4 regions of the Paraburkholderia sp. SIMBA_027 genome follow, and region 4 is predicted to be linked to each of the others. Evidence: predicted binding sites of a transcription regulator. Region 4 holds the regulator's gene; each other region holds the start of a gene.

Region 1 (4,407 bases), on a different contig from region 4:
TTCCAGCGCGGGCACAAGAGTCTGCGCCATCCCGCCGCCGCATGCGCCTGCTCGCTTGCGCGAGCGTCCTTGGGCTCGCGCTGAGCGTCACGCTCGTCGCCTGCGGCGGCGGCGGGGGCGATGGCGGCGGCAACGGCGCGGGCAGTCCGCCCGCCCCCAGCGCGACCGCCGCGCCTACCGCCGTCAAACCTGCGGCCACGCCCGCGCCGAACACCAGCAATACGAGCGTGCCGCCGTCGAGCACGCCCAACGTGCATCCCGTGAGCGTCGCGGCCACGCCCAGCTCGACGCGCAACATGCTCACCACGACCGTGACCGTCTGCGTGCCGGGCACGAACACCTGCGCGACCATCGGCAACGTGCAGGTGGACACCGGTTCGCAGGGCCTGCGGCTGCTCGCTTCCGCGCTGCCCGCCGGACTGAATCTGCCCGCCGTGTCGGCGGGCGGCGGCCAGGCCATCGCGGGCGAATGCGCGGGCTTCGGCAGCGGCTACACCTGGGGCGCCGTGCGCAGCGCCGACGTGCGGCTCGCGGGCGAAGTGGCGTCCGCGCTGCCGATCCAGGTGATCGCCGACCCGGCCGTGCCCGCCACGCCGAGCGCCTGCCAGGGCCGCGGCCTCGCGATGCTGACGCCCGGGACGCTGCGCGCGAACGGCATCCTCGGCGTCGGTCCGTTCGATGCCGACTGCGGCGCGTCGTGCGTCAATCAGGCGTCGGGATCGTGGTACTACGCGTGCGCGTCGGGCACTTGCGCGGCCAGCGCGCAGCCGCTCGCGCAGCAGGTGCGCAACCCCGTCGCCGCCTTCGCCACCGACAACAACGGCGTCGTGCTCGACCTGCCCGCGGTGGCCGCGACCGGCGCATCGAGCGTGTCCGGATCGCTGATCTTCGGCATCGGCTCGCAGTCGAACAACGCGCTCGGCGGCGCGACTGTGCTGCGCGCGAACACCGTGACGGGCTTCGTCTCGACCACCACCTCGGACGGCAGCGTCTACGCGCAAAGCTATCTGGACAGCGGCTCGAACGGATTCTTCTTCGCCAACGCGACGCTCACGCGCTGCGGCGTCTGGTACTGCCCGTCATCGCCGCAAAGTCTCAGCGCGACGATCAAGGGCATCGACGGCACCGGCGCGCCCGCCGCGCTTTCGATCGACAGCGCGCAGACGCTCTTCGCGAGCGGCAACTGGGCGTTCGCGAATCTGGCGGGCTACAACGGCCATGCGTTCGGATGGGGCCTGCCGTTTTTCTTCGGCAAGCGCGTCTATACGGCGATCGAGGCCCAGGCGACGCCGGTGGGCGCGGGACCGTACTTCGCGTTCTGATGACGAGGGGGAAAACGGAGCGAGGCGCGCGCAGCGCGCCTCGTCATGATGGACGAAACGTGCTTAGTCTTGCGCGCTGGCGTCGGAAGCCGGCGTGGTCTTCGCGAGCGCGGCCGGCGCGAGCCAGTGGAACGACGTGAGGCTGCCGGTGTGATCGTAGGTGCACTCGGCGGCGGTGGCCGTGGGCGGCGCCTTGTGCAGGCCGAGTTTGCGGGCGATCAGCTCGACGGGCGTGGAGGGCTTGGCTTCCGCTGCATGCGTCGACGAAGCGCCCGACGCAGCCGAAGCCGCCGACGCCACCGCAGCACTCGAAGCACCCGTAGCCGCATGTGCCCCGCTCGCAGCCACAGCCGCCGATGCGGCGACCGCCTCCGACGCCGGCAACGCGCCGCGTTCGAGATGCCCTTCGATCACCACGCGTTCGCCGCGATACGCCACGGCGGTATGCGTGACGGAGAGTTCGCCCAGCGACGCCTGGTTCAGCCGCGTGCGCATCTCCTGCTCGCAGGCGCCCGGATTCTGATACTGCGCGACGCATCCCGCGAGCAGGGTAACGCCGGCCGCAAGGCCGACGAGGCTGACATTCCGTTTATTCATCGCTCTTTCATGCGCTCGAAGCGCGGTTCGGTTTTCAGGCTGCGGCAATTGTAGCCTACGGTAGGCCGCGCCCTCCGTCGAAGCGATGCGCGGCGGCGCGGGCCTGCTATCATCGCTGCTGTATATCCGTACAGTGCCGCGCGTGCTTCCCGACTCCCCCGATCCGTTCTATTACCTCGCAAACTTCGAGCGTGCGCTCGGCTGGCTCGACGCGCGCTGCGCCGACCTGTTCGACGACGGGGAACGCCGCTTCCTGCGCGAATTCGTCGCCCTGCCGCGCGCCTCGCGTGCGTTGTTCGTGCGCATGCTGATGCGCAAAGGCCCGGATTTTCGCGTCAGCAAGCTCGATTACGCCGAAATCGGCTGCCCGCGCGAAGCCGCTGCGCCGCTGGTGGCGGGCGGCTGGCTCGACGGCGCGCCCGTGCTCGCTTTCGATGCGCTCGCGGCAATCGTCACGAAGGCGGAATTGCTGGCGCTCGCTGCGCACCTCGCGCAAGTCACCCATGAGCCCGACCTGGCCGACACCGCCAACGCGCCATCGCACGCAGCCGCCGTGCAAGCGCTCAACGCGCTCGACAAACGCAGCGCCACGCGCGCCGCCACGCTTGCCGCGCTCGACGCTCTCGCGCCCGACGCACGCGAATGGGCCGCGTGGTTCCCCGCTTCCGCCGACGCCGTGTTCCGCTTCAACGCTGCGCCGCTGTGCGAGCGCCTGCGCCTGATGTTCTTCGGCAATCTGCGCCAGGACTGGACCGAGTTCGTGCTCGCCGATCTGGGCGTCTATCGCTACGAGCAGGTGCCGCTCGATGCGGCGTCGCGCGCGTTCCAGCAGCGCACCGACATCGACGCCTATCTCGCCCTGCGCGATTGCCGCGAAGCGCTCGATCTCGCCGACGATCCGGTCGCGGGCCTCGCGTACGCGCTCGATACGCTCGACGCTCTCGCGCCCCGCACGCACGGCAATGCGTGGCTGCGCGCGCGTCACGACCGTCTGCGCCACGCCGTGGGGCTCGCCGCCGAGCGCGCCAGCGAAGCCGACCTCGCGTGGCGCGCCTACGTGGACAGCGCGCATCCGGAGTCGCGCTACCGGCGCGTGCGCGTGCTCGAACAACTCGCGCGCCGCGACGAAGCCGTGGCCCTCGCGCAGGCGATTGCCGCCGCGCCGGCGAACGAGGAAGAGGCGCAACGCGCGGCGCGCACGCTCGGCCGCCTGCTGCGCACACGCGCGAAAAAACACGCAAGCCAAGCGGACGACACCGCCGCGTCCACCCACGCGAAGCTCTCGCTGACCTTGCCCGCCGCGTGGGCGGCTCTGCGCGTGGAAGAAGCATCGCGCCGCGCGCTCAGCACCGACGACGCGCCCGTGTTCTACGTCGAGAACACGCTAATCACCAGTCTGTTCGGCCTGCTCTGCTGGCCCGCGCTGTTCGCGCCGCTGCCGGGCGCGTTCTTCCATCCTTTCCAGCGCGGCCCTGCCGACCTCCACGCCGCCGATTTCGTCAGTCGGCGCGCCGAGCGCTTCGCGGCCTGTCTCGCCGAACTCGACGACGGCCGCTATCGCGAGACCATCTTCGCCCGCTTCGGCGAGAAATACGGCGTCCAGTCGCCCTACGTCGCGTGGCCCGCGCTCGACGACACGCTGCTCACGCTCGCGCTCGACTGCTTTCCGGCCGCGCATCTGCGTCTGTGGTTCGAGCGTCTGTTGCGCGAACCCGCCGCCAACCGCTCGGGTCTGCCCGACCTCGTGCGCTTCTGGCCGCGCGAACGCCGCTACGAGCTGATCGAGGTGAAAGGCCCCGGCGACCGCCTGCAGGACAACCAGCGCCGCTGGCTCGCCTATTGCGCGTCGCACGGCATGCCCGTCACGGTGCTGCAGGCGCGCTGGGCCCGCGAAGATAGCGACGAGCGCGAAGAAAGCGATAGCGGCACGCTCGCGTCCCACCCGGAAACAGCGCGATGAGCTACACGGTCGCCGTGCGCACGCTCTGCGAGTTCACCGCGAAGCGCGGCGACCTCGACCTGCGCTTCACGCCATCGCCCGACGCGAGCGAAGGCCGCGCCGGGCATGCCGCCATCGCCGCGCGCCGCCCCTCGGGCTACGAAACCGAAATCGCGCTGACCGGCACCGTCGGCACGCTGACCGTGCGCGGCCGCGCCGATGGCTACGATCCCGCGCAACGCCGGCTCGAAGAGTTCAAGACCTATCGCGGCGATCTCGACGCCATGCGCGAAAACCACCGCGCGCTGCACTGGGCGCAACTGCGCGTCTATGGCGCGCTGATGTGCGAGAAGCGGGCGCTCGACACGATCGAACTCGCGCTCGTGTACTACGACATCGCCTCGGGCCGCGAAACCGCACTCACCGAACAGGCCAGCGCCACCGATTTGCGCGCCACGTTCGAGTCGCAGTGCGCGCGATTTTCCGCATGGGCCGAACAGGAAAGCGCGCATCGCAGCGCGCGCGACGCGGCGCTCGCCGCGCTGCAAC
Region 2 (4,407 bases), on a different contig from region 4:
CTCGTCGCGCTCAAGCCCGACCGCATTCCGGTGCTGGCGGGCGGCTTGTCGATCATGATCGCCGTGTTCGACGAACTGGGCATCGATTACGTCGACACCACCGACGGCGCGCTGCGTCTGGGCGTGCTCTACGACCTGCTCGGCCGGTCGCAGCACGAAGACATGCGCACGGTCACGGTGGAAGGCTTCATGCGCCGCTATGGCGTGGATCGCGCGCAGGCGAGCCGTATCGCCGAACTCGCGGTGAGCTTCTACGACCAGCTCGAAGAACCCGACGCGGAGCGCCGCGAGGAAAGCCGCAACTTCCTGAACTGGGCGGCGTCGCTGCACGAGATCGGCCTGTCGATTTCGCACAGCGCGTATCACAAGCATTCGGCCTATATCGCCAGCAACGCCGACATGCCGGGCTTCTCGCGCACCGACCAGGCGCGTCTCGCGGCGCTCGTGCTCGGCCACGTGGGCAAGCTCGGCAAGCTCTCGCAGGCGCGCGATGTCGAATGGCCGCTGCTGTTCTGCCTGCGTCTGGCCGCGCTGCTGAGCCGCCGTCGCGCCGATGTCGGCCTGCCGCACATCAAGGTCATGCGCGAAGGCGAGGGCTTCGAGGTGCTGCTGCCGAACGCCTGGGTGCAGAACAATCCGCTCACCGATTACAACCTCGTTCAGGAAGCGGCGGAGTGGGGCAAGATCGGCATTCCGTATCGCGTGGTTTATACGGAAGAGTGATCGCGCGCTCAGCGCGTTCTGCACGACCTGCGTGACGATGTGGACATGAAAACGCCCGGCTCAATGGCCGGGCGTTTTGTTTTGCGACGTCGTGAATGCGGTGAAGCCGCGGTGGATCAGCGCGTGGCGGCCTCGCCGAGGAAGTGGCGCGCGTAACGTTCGTTGATGTCCGAGAGACGGAACAGCGTCAGGAAGTCGGCGGTGTTGAAGTCCGGATCCCAGGCCGGCGCGCCGCAGATCTTCGCGCCGAGACGCAGATAGCCCTTGATCAGCGGCGGCGGCACGGCGCTGCCGCCCGTGCGCAGTTCCTCGACGGGCAGCGGCGTGTGCGGGAAGGCGCGGTATTCCGGATCGGTCAGCGCGTTCGCGCCGAGCGAGGCGTAGAGATTGGCCGCGTAGTGGCCGCCGTCGGCCATCGCCACGCTCGCGCAGCCGAGCATCGTCTCGTAGCCGTTATGCGTCATGTAGGCGCCCAGACCGCCCCACAGCGACATGATGACCGAGCCGCTGCGGTAGTCGGGATGCACGCACGAGCGGCCCACTTCGACCATCTTCGGACGCAAATGCGCGAGGCGCGACACGTCGAATTCGCTCTCGGCGTACAGGCGGCCGATGCGCGTGGCTTCGTGCGGCGGCAGCACGCGATAGGTGCCGACGACCTTGAGCGTGTCGAGATCGCGCACGATCAGGTGATCGCAATAGTGGTCGAAGGCGTCGACGTCGAGACCGGCCGGGCCGGTCAGACGCGCGCCCATTTCCTCGGCGAACACGCGGTAGCGCAGGCGCTGCGCTTCGCGCAGTTCTTCGTCGCTGCGAGCCCAGGCCACCTGAAGGCGGTGCTGCGCGGTGACCGTTTCTTCGGCGCGCGGCAGACGCCGATTCGACTCGAAGAGGCTCGAGGCGAACGGCAGGGTGGGCATCGGCAGATCTCGCATGGGGCGTCCTGGTCGGGAAGTAAGAGAACTTTCCCGGCAATTTAGTAATACGCGGTTACGTTTCCATGAAAACGCAATGACGATTCGATGACGCTCTGTAAGGCTGACAGAGCGGTGCGAGGCCGTTGTGCGGTTTAGTGACGCCGTTTGCGGGATTTCGGCGGGTTCAGGCGGGCTTAGGTGGCATTCAGGCGGGGAGTCGCGCCGCGAGCGGCGGCGCGTGAGGAGAGGGCGACGAAGGCGCGCGATCTTGCGCGCGACGTGGTGCGCAGTCGCGCAGTGTGGTGCCGATCAGACGAGTTCGGGCGTGATGGCGGCGAGCAGGACGGCTGCGCCGTCGCCGTTGCGCTCGCGGCTTTTGATCCAGAGGACGCCCGACTTCTTCACGGGCCAGCCGCGGCGGTCGCTGTCGTGCGACAGGAGGTGCGCGGCGACTTCGCCGAGCGTCGGCTGATGGCCGACCACGACAACGGTGGAGGCGATGCCATCGGGCCAGCCGGCGGCGGTGAGCACGGCGTCGACGCTGGCATCGGGCGCGATTTCGCGCACCACGCGGTACTGGTCGGTGAGCGCCTCGGCGGTCTGGATCGTGCGCGCGGCGGGGCTCGCGAGGATCACGGCGTCTTCGGGCAGACGTGAGCGCAACCAGCGCGCGACGTTCTGCGCCTGCTTGCGTCCCCGTGTGGTGAGCTGGCGCGCGAGGTCGCTGGACGCAAAGTCTTCGGCTTCGGCGTGGCGCCAGAGGATGAGATTCATGAGCGGCTCTCCTGGGAGATGGGCGGGATGGGCGGGATGTCGCGAGGCGGGGGGCGTTATTTTTCGCGGTTTCGTTTTTCGCCGGTGTTTTGCCATTGTAGGGAGCATGGGGTGTGCCGGCGAAGGGTGCGGCAGGGTGTGGATTGCCCGGATTGCTGCCCAGCCGGGAAGCGTCGAAGGACTGCCGGAAAAACAAAAAGCCCAGCCGGTTAAGGCTGGGCTTTTTGCTTGAAGCTGTGGTCGGAGCGATAGGATTCGAACCTACGACCCTCTGATCCCAAATCAGATGCGCTACCAGGCTGCGCTACGCTCCGAGGAGCCGCGGATTGTAGCGTCTTCCTACCCGCGGCGTCAAATCCGTTTGCTCGCTGTTTTTGCTGGCGATGCTTTTGCGACGATCCCGGCACGCCATCCGCCCCTCAAAATTCCGCGTCGCGTCGCGTCTTGGCCTGGCCACCCTGGGCCACCCCTTGGCCACCCCTTGGCCACCCAAAACTCCCTTCCAGGAACGCGCAGAAATACTGTATAAATATACAGGACTGCGGCGCCACCCGATGCGCCCGCCCAACTCCCTTCGCCATGCCCCTTCATTGCCGGGCAGGGCGAACTATTCCCGATCGACAGGGCAACCCGGCAACGGAGCGCACGCATGGCCGCCGCGATTCAGCTCACCGCGCATCTGCCGTCGCGGCTGCAAAGCCGCGTCTGGCAGGGCGATCAGCTCGCGTACGCGAGCGAGCGCACGGTGTCGAGCGGTCACGCCGCGCTCGACGCCCTGTTGCCCGGCGCCGGCTGGCCCGCGGGCAGCCTGACCGAGCTGCTGGTCGAGCAGGGCGGCATCGGCGAGATGCGGCTCGTCGCGCCCGCGCTGCGCGCGCTGACGGCGCAGGCGGGCCGTCATGTGCTGCTGGTCGCACCGCCGTGGCAGCCGTACGCCTGCGCGCTCAAGGCGTGGGGCATCGCGCTCGACCGCGTGATCTGGGTGCGTGCGAGCGAGCACGAGGCGCCCTGGGCCGCCGAGCAGGCGCTCAAGCAGGATGGCATCGGCGCCGTGATGCTCTGGCAGCCGAAGGCGCGCGCCGACACCCTGCGGCGTCTGCAGGTCGCCGCGCAGGATTCGCAGGCGCTCGCGTTTCTCATGCGGCCGCCCGCGGCGCGCAACCAGTCGTCGCCGGCGCCGCTGCGCATGGTCTGCACGCCGGTGCCGCCGCCCGAGGCGGACGCGAGTCTGAACCGGCGCGCCTGGATGCAGCTCGCCGCCGTGTCCGTCGATATTTTCAAACGCCGCGGGCCGCCGCCCGCCCAGCCACTCGTCATTACTTTGCCGTTGCAGGCGTCGCTGTTGCCCCAGCCGGGCGAGGCGTCGGCGCTGCCGTGGCCCGGGGCCAATCATCATGCTGTGGATCGCCGTCACCTTGCCGTTGTTGCCGCTGGAGGCCGTCAAACCGATCCTGCCGCCCGCGCCGCCGCCACCGCCGTCACTGTCGTCACTGCCGCCGCAGGACAGGCGGGCTGAGCACGCCGATCCCGCCCATCCGCACGATGAAGCCGCCGCGCCGCCCGAGCGCTGCCATGCGCTCGCCGATCACGCGCGCATCCTGATCGCCGATCTCGACGCGTTCCGTCTCGGCGTGCAGCCCGGCGCCACGCGCGCGCATGCGCTGGCGCTCGCGCCGGGCCTCGTGCTGCTCGAAGCCGACGCGGCGCGCGAGCAGCGCGCGTTCGAGGCGCTCGCGCTCGCGTTGCTCGCCTACACGCCGAAGGTGTCGTTCGCGCAGTCGCATACCTTGTTGCTCGAAGTCGGCTCGGGGCTGCGGCTGTTCGGCGGCGTGCGCGCGCTGCTCGCGAAGGTGTCGGCCACGGTCGCGAGCTGCGGGCACGCCGCGCGCATCGCCTGCGCGCCCACGGCGTGGGGTGCGTGGACGCTGGCGCAGGCGCGCGCCACGCGGGTCTCGTCGCGGCGCTGGCACGTACTCAAGGAAACGACGCTCGC
Region 3 (4,407 bases), on a different contig from region 4:
CTGCCGATCTACGAAGGCACGACCGCGATCCAGGCGAACGATCTGATCGGACGCAAGACGCTGCGCGACGGCGGCGCGGTGGCGAAGGCGCTGGCGGCCGAAATCGGCAAGACGGTCGCGGAACTCGGCGCGCAGGACGGCGGGGCGTTCAAGTCGATGGCGAAGTATCTGGCGCTTGGGCGGGGTGCGTTCGAGTCGGCCGTGGATTTCGTGCTGGCGAATGCGAAGCGCGATCCGAACGCGGTGTTCGCGGGCAGCGTGCCGTATCTGATGCTCGCGGGCGTCGTGCTGGGCGGCTGGCAGATGGCGCGCGCGATGCTCGCCGCGCAACGGCTCATGCCGCACGATCCGGCGTTCTACGGCGCGAAGATCGCGACGGCGCAGTGCTATGCGGAGCAGGTGTTGCCGCGCGCGCTGGCGCTCGAAGCGGGTATCGTCAACGCGAAGGGCGACGAGGGCGTGCTGGCATTGCCGGAAGATCAGTTCTGATTGACGGCGTGCGGGGTCATGAAAAACGGCGGCCTCTCTTCAGAGCGCCGCCGTTTTTTGCCGCCTTCAACGAAGCGGCGAGTCCTTAAGCGTAAGCCGGGCGATGCGTGCCGTGCTGTTCGCCGAGGTAGCGATAGACCGAGAGGTCGTCGGCCTTGATCGCGGGTTGCTTGCCGGAGATGAGGTCGGCGAGCAACTGGCCCGAGCCGCACGACATGGTCCAGCCGAGCGTGCCGTGCCCCGTGTTCAGGAACAGGTTCGAGAGCGGCGTGCGGCCGACGATGGGCGTGCCGTCCGGCGTCATCGGGCGCAGACCGGTCCAGAAGCTGGCTTGAGCCGTATCGCCGCCGCCGGGGAACAGATCGTTCACGCACATTTCGAGCGTTTCGCGGCGCGCCTGCTTGAGCGACTTGTCGAAGCCGACGATTTCCGCCATGCCGCCCACGCGAATGCGGTCGTCGAAACGCGTGATCGCGATCTTGTAGGTTTCGTCGAGCACGGTGGAGACCGGCGCGGCGTCGGCGTTGACGATCGGCGCGGTGATCGAATAACCCTTGAGCGGATACACCGGAATCTTCATGAGACCCGAGAGCATCTTCGTGGAGTACGAGCCGAGCGCGAGCACATAGCTGTCGGCGCGCACGAGTTCGCTGCCGCATTGCACGCCCGCGATGCGGTCGCCCTGCACGGCGAGGCCGTCGATCGGCGTGTTGTAGCGGAACTTCACGCCGAGTTCGGCGGCCATCGCGGCGAGGCGCGTGGTGAAGAGCTGGCAGTCGCCGGTTTCGTCGCCGGGCAGACGCAGGCCGCCCGTGAGCTTGTGCGAGACGGCGGCGAGCGCGGGTTCGGCGCGGCCGAGTTCGGCGGCGCTCAGCAGTTCGTATGGCACGTTGGCGTCCTTGAGCACGGCGATGTCCTTCGCCGCGCCTTCGAATTGCTGCTGCGTGCGGAACACCTGCAGCGTGCCGCCCGTGCGGCCTTCGTACTGGATGCCGGTGTCGGCGCGCAGCGCCTGCAGGCAGTCGCGGCTGTATTCGGCCAGACGCACCATGCGGCCCTTGTTCTGCGCGTAGCGCCCGGCCGTGCAGTTCTGCAGCATCTGCCACATCCATTGCAGCTGGAACTTCGTGCCGTCGAGGCGGATGGCGAGCGGCGCGTGCTTCTCGAACATCCACTTGATCGCCTTGAGCGGCACGCCCGGCGCCGCCCACGGCGCGGCGTAGCCCGGCGAAATCTGGCCGGCGTTCGCAAAACTGGTGTCGAGCGCGGGACCGGACTCGCGGTCGATCACCGTCACTTCATGGCCCGCGCGGGCAAGATACCAGGCGCTGGCCACACCGACCACACCACTGCCCAACACGACGACTCGCATAGCTGCTCCGTAGAGAGAATTGTTTGGGCTACGCGGTCTTGCCGGGGCGCCGCAGGGCCGTTTTGAGCGGCGGCAGGGCGGATGGCACGAAAATCCGGATGTAGCCAGTAATATCGACTATGCTATTGTTGTAAGACTAGGTTTTGTTATTGTATTTATCTGATTTTCAGGAAAAAAACATGAGAACGCAGCGTCAGCCGGTCCGCGCACTCGACCGGCTCGATCACCGCATCCTCAAGCTGCTTCAGCAGGACGGCCGCATGGCCATGAAAGACCTCGCCGAGCAGGTCGGGCTGTCGGTCACGCCGTGCATCGAGCGGGTCAAGCGCATGGAGCGAGACGGCGTCATCACGGGCTACTACGCGCGCGTCAATCCGAACGTGCTCGGCGCGGCGCTGCTGGTGTTCGTGGAGATCACGCTCGACCACAAGAGCGGCAACATGTTCGATCAGTTCCGCCGCGAGGTGCAGAAGATTCCCGAGGTGCTCGAATGCCACCTGGTGTCGGGCGACTTCGACTATCTGATCAAGGCGCGCATCGGCGAAATGGCGGACTACCGCAAGCTGCTCGGCGACATCCTGCTGCAACTGCCGGGCGCGGTGCAGTCGAAGAGCTATGTGGTGATGGAAGAGATCAAGGAGACGCTGACGATCGCGGTGGGCGAGTAGTCCGGCTCAAGCGTCGGGTTCTGGCAACCAACTCCACCCCGTTTTTCGCACTCGACAAAGCGTCTCGATACTGTATATTTGTACAGTATCGAGACGCTTTGTTTTTGCCCCGCCGTGAACCGCAACCCACCCGCGAACGACGCTAATCGCGCCCCCGACCCCGACGCCTGGTATCCCGTCGCGCCGCCCGCGCCGCGCAAGGGGCGCGGCGCGGTCACGAACCTGCAAGGGCGCTACGAGGTCGATCAGCGCGAGGCATACGACGACGGCTGGCAGCACGTCGAATCGCCGGCCGACGCGCGCGAGCGCAGCGATGAAGCGGGCGCGCAAATCGACGAGCAAGCCAACGCGCAAGCCAACGCGCAAGCCGGCGAGCGCGAAACGCCGGAGCCCGCGCTGCGCACGCAGATCTACGAGGAGCGCGCGAAAAGCATCCTCACGCGCAACCAGTCGCCGGACATTCCGTTCAACGTGTCACTCAATCCGTATCGCGGTTGCGAGCATGGCTGCATTTATTGTTTCGCGCGGCCCACGCACAGTTATCTGGGACTTTCGCCGGGTCTCGATTTCGAGAGTCGCCTGTACGCGAAGATCAACGCGCCCGAACTGCTCGCGCGCGAACTGGCGAAACCCGGCTACGAGCCGGAGCCCATCGCGCTCGGCGTGAATACCGACGCCTGGCAGCCCGTCGAGCGCGAGCTGCGCATCACGCGGCGCGTGATCGAGGTGTTGGCGCAGCGGCAGCATCCGTTCGCGGCCATCACGAAATCGTCGCTGATCGAACGCGATCTCGACCTGCTCGCGCCGATGGCGGAGCGCCAGCAGTTCATGGCCGCCATCACCATCACCACGCTCGACGCCGACATCGCGCGCACGCTGGAACCGCGTGCGGCCACGCCGTCGCGCCGCCTGCGCACGATCCGCACGCTCGCGCAGGCGGGCATTCCGGTGGGGGTGAGCATCGCGCCGGTGATCCCGTTCGTCACCGAACCCGACATGGAGCGAGTGCTCGAAGCCTGCGCCGAAGCGGGCGCGACGAGCGCGAGCTTTATCGTGCTGCGGCTGCCTTGGGAAGTCTCGCCGCTGTTTCAGGACTGGCTCGCCGCGCATTTCCCGCAGCGTGCCGAGCGCGTGATGAGCCGCGTGCGCGACATGCGCGGCGGCAAGGATTACGAGTCGTCGTTTTCGCAGCGCATGAAGGGCACCGGGCTATGGGCCGACCTGCTCAAGCAGCGCTTTCACAACGCGGTGCGGCGGCTCGGGTTGAACGAGCGGCGTCACGGCATTCTCGACATGTCGGAGTTCGTGCGCGCGAAGGCGCAGGAACAGAAGCGCCAGCTCGATCTGTTCTGAGCGCAATGGCGCTGCGGTTACGTGAATGCCGCGTTACTGCGAAATCGCCTTGGCGGCTTCGACCTGCGATTCGAAATACGTCTGGAACGAAAGCGCGAGGCCGGTCATCAGCAGGAATGCGCCGATCAGCAGCGAGAAGATCACGACGAAGATCACGGCCCAGCCCGAGCGGCTCGCGCGACGGCCCGCGAAGGCGGCGTTGAATTGCGCGTCCCACTTCGCGTCGGGGCGCAGACCGTAGACGATCGCGGCCAGAAACGCCGAGAGCACCGAAATCGCGCCGATCACCGCCATCCCCCAGCCGGGCACCGACGCGCGTTCGGTGGCCATCAGCAGCAACACACCCGGAATGCCGATCAGCGTGCCGGCGATGTGCGCCCAGCCCCACACGTCGCGCGCGCCATACAGATAGAAGCGATGCGCGCCGAGGCTGCCAAGCAGAAAGGCGAGAGCGGCGGTGAGCGTCTTGTTGCGAAAGCGTGCTGCGGGCTTGTTTTGATTGGACATGAGCAGGCAGTGAGCAGG
Region 4 (4,407 bases):
CGCGGCGGTAAACGTCAGGCGGTACGACGCGATCACGCGCGGCGACCACACGGCGCGCACGAATTGCGCCCAGTCGAGCGTGGCGGTCTTGAGAAAGGTGGCCGCGAGCGGAATCAGCACCACGAGGCTCAGATAAGCCACGGTGATGCCGAGCGTCACGCCGAATCCCGGCAGCGCGCCTGGCTTGCGTAATCGGAACGTCGTCATGCTGGATCTCTTCACATGGGTTGCGCGTCTGTTGCGCCGAAAGGCGCGCCTCATAGGGCGCGCCTTGTTTTTATCGTTACGTCGATACTGCTACTGCACAACCGCGACTGCGCTTATTGCGGCTGGTAGATCGAGTCGAACACGCCGCCATCCGCGAAATGCGTCTTCTGTGCGTTGGCCCAGCCGCCGAAGGTGTCGTCCACCGTGTAGAGCTTCAGCTTCGGGAACTTCGCCGTCAGCGCCGCCGGCACCTTGTCCGAACGCGGACGGTAGAAGTTCTTCGCGGCGATCTCCTGACCTTCCTCGCTATAGAGGAACTGCAGATACGCCTCGGCCTGCTTGCGCGTGCCCTTCTTGTCGACGACCTTGTCGACCACGGCAACCGGCGGCTCGGCCAGAATGCTCACCGACGGCACCACGATCTCGAACTTGTCCGGACCGAATTCCTTCAGCGACAGGAAGGCCTCGTTTTCCCAGGCGATCAGCACGTCGCCGATGCCGCGCTGCACGAAGCTCGTGGTCGCGCCGCGCGCGCCCGAATCGAGCACGCCCGCATTCTTGTAGAGCTTCGTCACGAACTCCTTGGCCTTCTGGTCGTTGCCGCCCGGCTGATGTTCGGCGTACGCCCAGGCCGCGAGGTAGTTCCAGCGCGCGCCGCCCGAGGTCTTCGGATTCGGCGTGACGATCGACACGCCCGGCTTCGTCAGATCGTCCCAGTCCTTGATGTGCTTGGGATTGCCCTTGCGCACCAGAAACACGATGGTCGAGGTGTACGGCGAGGCGTTGTCGGGCAGGCGCTTTTGCCAGTCCTTCGCGACGATGCCCTTGTTGGCGAGCGCGTCGATGTCCCAGGCCAGCGCCAGCGTCACCACGTCCGCCTGCAGGCCGTCGAGCACCGAGCGCGCCTGTGCGCCCGAGCCGCCGTGCGACTGCTTGATGGTGAGCGTTTCGCCCGTCTTCGCCTTCCACTGCTTGATGAAGGCTTCGTTGATCTCCTGATACAGCTCGCGCGTCGGGTCGTACGACACGTTCAGCAGCGAGGTATCCGCGTGCGCAGCCGGCGCCATCGCCACCATGCCGACGAGCGGTGCGATGCCGATGACCAGTTTTGCAGCCAGCGAAGTCAGCCAGCCTGCGCGCCCCGTATTGCCTTGATTCATCCACTTTCTCCGTTTTGTCGTGTGGTGCTTGCGATCGATGAAGGCCAGTCTAGCGATCCGCTTACATTATTAAAAATGATGTTTTTTCATTCTTTAATACGCAAAAGTGGTAAGGGCGGAGGAATCGGACGTTGGAGCGTGTTTTCGTCCGTCAGATCGCCGGGAAACGCTGCTGTGGCGGCACCCAAACGACAAAGTTCAAGTAACACTTGAAAAGCGGCGAATACTGTATAAAAATACAGTTACCTGTTCAAACATACAGTGTCGACATGACCAAACTCACCGCACGACAGCAGCAGGTTTTCGATCTGATCCGCCGCGCGATCGAGCGCACCGGCTTTCCGCCCACGCGCGCCGAGATCGCTGCCGAACTGGGCTTCAGCTCGGCCAACTCGGCGGAAGAGCATTTGCGCGCGCTGGCCCGCAAGGGTGTGATCGAGCTTGCGGCGGGCGCCTCGCGCGGCATCCGTCTGATGCCCGGCCCCGACGACCTGCCGCACCAGTTCACGCTGCCGCACGCCAGCATCATGCAGCTCTCGCTGCCGCTGGTCGGGCGCGTCGCGGCAGGCAGCCCGATCCTCGCGCAAGAACATATCTCGCAGAACTACGCCTGCGACCCGGCGCTGTTCTCCAGCCGCCCCGACTATCTGTTGAAGGTGCGCGGGCTGTCGATGCGCGACGCCGGCATCCTCGACGGCGACCTGCTCGCCGTGCAGAAGAAGGCCGAAGCGAAAGACGGCCAGATCATCGTGGCGCGTCTGGGCGACGACGTCACCGTGAAGCGTCTGAAGCGCCAGCCCAACGGCATCGAACTGATCGCGGAGAACCCCGACTACGACAACATCTTCGTGCAGGCCGGCAGCGCCGACTTCGCGCTCGAAGGCATTGCCGTCGGTCTGATCCGGCCCACCGAATTCTAAGAATCCATCCGCGCCTGTCAGCGCTGGTTTTGCGCCTCGTGGCGCACTTCTCTGGAGAGAGTCATGGAACGCCTTGCCCGCCTGTTGCCCTTCCGTCAATTCGGCCGTCTGCGCCATCTGCGCGGAATCGCCTCGTGCGCAATGCGTGAAGCGCGCGCCTCAGCCGCCGCGCTCAATGGCTCGCTTTTCGAGAAGCTGGAAACGCCGGAACTGCCGCCGCTGCCGTCGGCGCAACCGGCCTTCGCCCGCGTGTCGCTGAACAGCACGCTGAATACGGAACAGCCGGACCGCCGCGCGCCGGTGCGCGTGTATCACGGTCAGTCGCGTCTCATCATGGTCGGCACGATGGACGCGGTGTGCCGTGCCATCGACCGCTGCATCGCCGAACAGCAAAGCGATCTGGCGGCGGCGCTCGCGAAGTAAGGTGTGAAATCGGAAGGTGGGAAATAGCGTGTCGGCGGAGGTTCTTGCGGGTGTAGGGATCGTTTTGGCGCACGTGTGGTCAACACTGTGATTGAATCGCCGACTCAACTACTCCTACTGAACCGCTATCTGAACCCTTGCGCTGCTCGCGCAGCGCGCCTGCTCTCCGATGACCGATATCGATACACCCAAGCTTTCTCGCTCTCGCGCCGGCAAGTCCTCGAACTGGAAGAAGCCCGTCGCCATCGCCGTTGCGGCGGTGGCCGTGGTGGCCGCGCTCGGTTACGGCTACGCCTCGCCGTACATCGCGCTGAATCATCTCAAACAGGCCGCCGACGCACGCGACGCGGCCTCGCTGAGCGAATACGTCGATTACCCCGCGTTGCGCGCGAGTCTCAAGCAACAGGCCGGGGAAATGCTGCAACGGCGCATTCAGGCCGAGCACAGCAGCAATCCGTTACTGCTGTTTGGCGCGGTGATCGGCTCGGCGCTGATCGGCCCGCTCGTCGACGCCTACGCCACGCCTGAAGGCGTCGCCGCGCTGCTCAACGGTATGCCGCCCACCGGCAAGCCCGGCGAACAACCCGCCGCGCCGCCGCCGGCTCCGCCCGCAGAAAACGCGCCGCCATCCGCGCCGCCAAGTGGCGCGTCAGCCGAAGCGCCCGCCAACCCCGGCGCACTGGCCGAGCCCGCTCAAGCGCAACCCCGATCGCAAGCCACGGCGGGTTATCGCAGCATCAATGAGTTCGCGGTCACATGGCAGCGCAGCGCGCACAGCGAGCGCTATGCCGCCATCCTGGAGCGGCACGGCCTGTTCTCGTGGAAGCTCGCGGCGGTGGAATTGAACGAACCCGATTCGGGCAGCGGCGCGAACACGCCGAACTGATCGGGCGCGAATGGCTGATCGTCTGCATCAAGGCGGCAATCATTGCGCGGCGGGCCGGCAAGACGTTAAACGCATGCCAGCCCCGCGCACGCGCCCTACGCGGCCGCTTGCTGCTTGTCTTCAGCAGGCGACGAACACGCCACGAGAATGCTGCACGACACACGATCGAGCAGCGGCGTATTGCCCGCGCCCATCCACCAGCGCGACAGACCTGTGCGGCAGCGATGCCCCACCACTACGAGATCGGCCTGCAGTTCGTTGGCGAGATTCGCGATTTCGTCGATCGGATGACCGAACGCGAAGTGGCCCTGCGCGCGCACGCCGCGTTCGGTGAGCCAGTCGACGCCCTCCTGCAGAATCTCGCGCGCCGTTTCCTCGAAGCGGCCGCACGCCACATCGGTCAGCAGGCCGGCGCTCTGGGCGATGGTCGAGCGCATGTCCACGACCGAGAGCAGATGCGTCTCGGCGTGCAGATCCAAGGCCAGATCGGCCCCGCAACGCAGCGCCTTGCGGCCTTCGCGCGAGCCGTCGTAACAGAGCAGGATTTTCTTGTAGCTCGCCATGATCATTTCCCCCAACACCCACGCGAAAACGCAGGTCGTACCTGCATCATGGTGCGCCGCAATTGCACATGCAAGGGCTGGAAAACGCCAGGTGCGCGGCAGCTCTCAAACCGCGCGCAACACCCGCCGGCACTGGATTTGCGCACAAGGACAATGATTGCCGCGTCAGCGATTGACGCGGCATGCGCACCTGCGCCTGCATGTGCACACCAGGCGCGCGCCGAGGCTTCCGTGTGAGCCATCGCGCT

What was found. Region 4 encodes LexA, which represses DNA repair genes until DNA is damaged. Its sites were predicted from a motif close to ACTGTATNNNNATACAGT; they were not measured.
Region 1: the regulator LexA is predicted to act here: its motif matches at 2,037-2,054, upstream of SB764_RS27790 (VRR-NUC domain-containing protein).
Region 2: the regulator LexA is predicted to act here: its motif matches at 2,935-2,952, upstream of imuA (translesion DNA synthesis-associated protein ImuA).
Region 3: the regulator LexA is predicted to act here: its motif matches at 2,599-2,616, upstream of SB764_RS16325 (PA0069 family radical SAM protein).

What each region holds. Positions count from the first base shown of each region.
Region 1 covers NZ_JAWRWY010000016.1:34,917-39,323, reverse strand. Annotated here, with positions in the region: gene SB764_RS27800 (DUF3443 domain-containing protein) at 42-1,322, shown strand; gene SB764_RS27795 (hypothetical protein) at 1,386-1,919, opposite strand; gene SB764_RS27790 (VRR-NUC domain-containing protein) at 2,062-3,879, shown strand; gene SB764_RS27785 (ATP-dependent DNA helicase) at 3,876-4,407, shown strand, end outside.
Region 2 covers NZ_JAWRWY010000008.1:152,652-157,058, forward strand. Annotated here, with positions in the region: gene ppx (exopolyphosphatase) at 1-723, shown strand, start outside; gene SB764_RS16995 (GNAT family N-acetyltransferase) at 840-1,658, opposite strand; gene sixA (phosphohistidine phosphatase SixA) at 1,950-2,414, opposite strand; tRNA gene SB764_RS17005 (tRNA-Pro) at 2,652-2,728, opposite strand; gene imuA (translesion DNA synthesis-associated protein ImuA) at 3,064-3,930, shown strand; gene SB764_RS17015 (Y-family DNA polymerase) at 3,812-4,407, shown strand, end outside.
Region 3 covers NZ_JAWRWY010000008.1:12,411-16,817, forward strand. Annotated here, with positions in the region: partial or broken gene SB764_RS16310 (acyl-CoA dehydrogenase) at 1-489, shown strand, start outside; gene SB764_RS16315 (D-amino acid dehydrogenase) at 575-1,861, opposite strand; gene SB764_RS16320 (Lrp/AsnC ligand binding domain-containing protein) at 2,041-2,529, shown strand; gene SB764_RS16325 (PA0069 family radical SAM protein) at 2,644-3,882, shown strand; gene SB764_RS16330 (NINE protein) at 3,916-4,389, opposite strand.
Region 4 covers NZ_JAWRWY010000019.1:91,611-96,017, reverse strand. Annotated here, with positions in the region: gene cysT (sulfate ABC transporter permease subunit CysT) at 1-207, opposite strand, end outside; gene SB764_RS30630 (sulfate ABC transporter substrate-binding protein) at 321-1,367, opposite strand; gene lexA (transcriptional repressor LexA) at 1,637-2,287, shown strand; gene SB764_RS30620 (hypothetical protein) at 2,351-2,710, shown strand; gene SB764_RS30615 (DUF2939 domain-containing protein) at 2,880-3,596, shown strand; gene SB764_RS30610 (universal stress protein) at 3,692-4,159, opposite strand.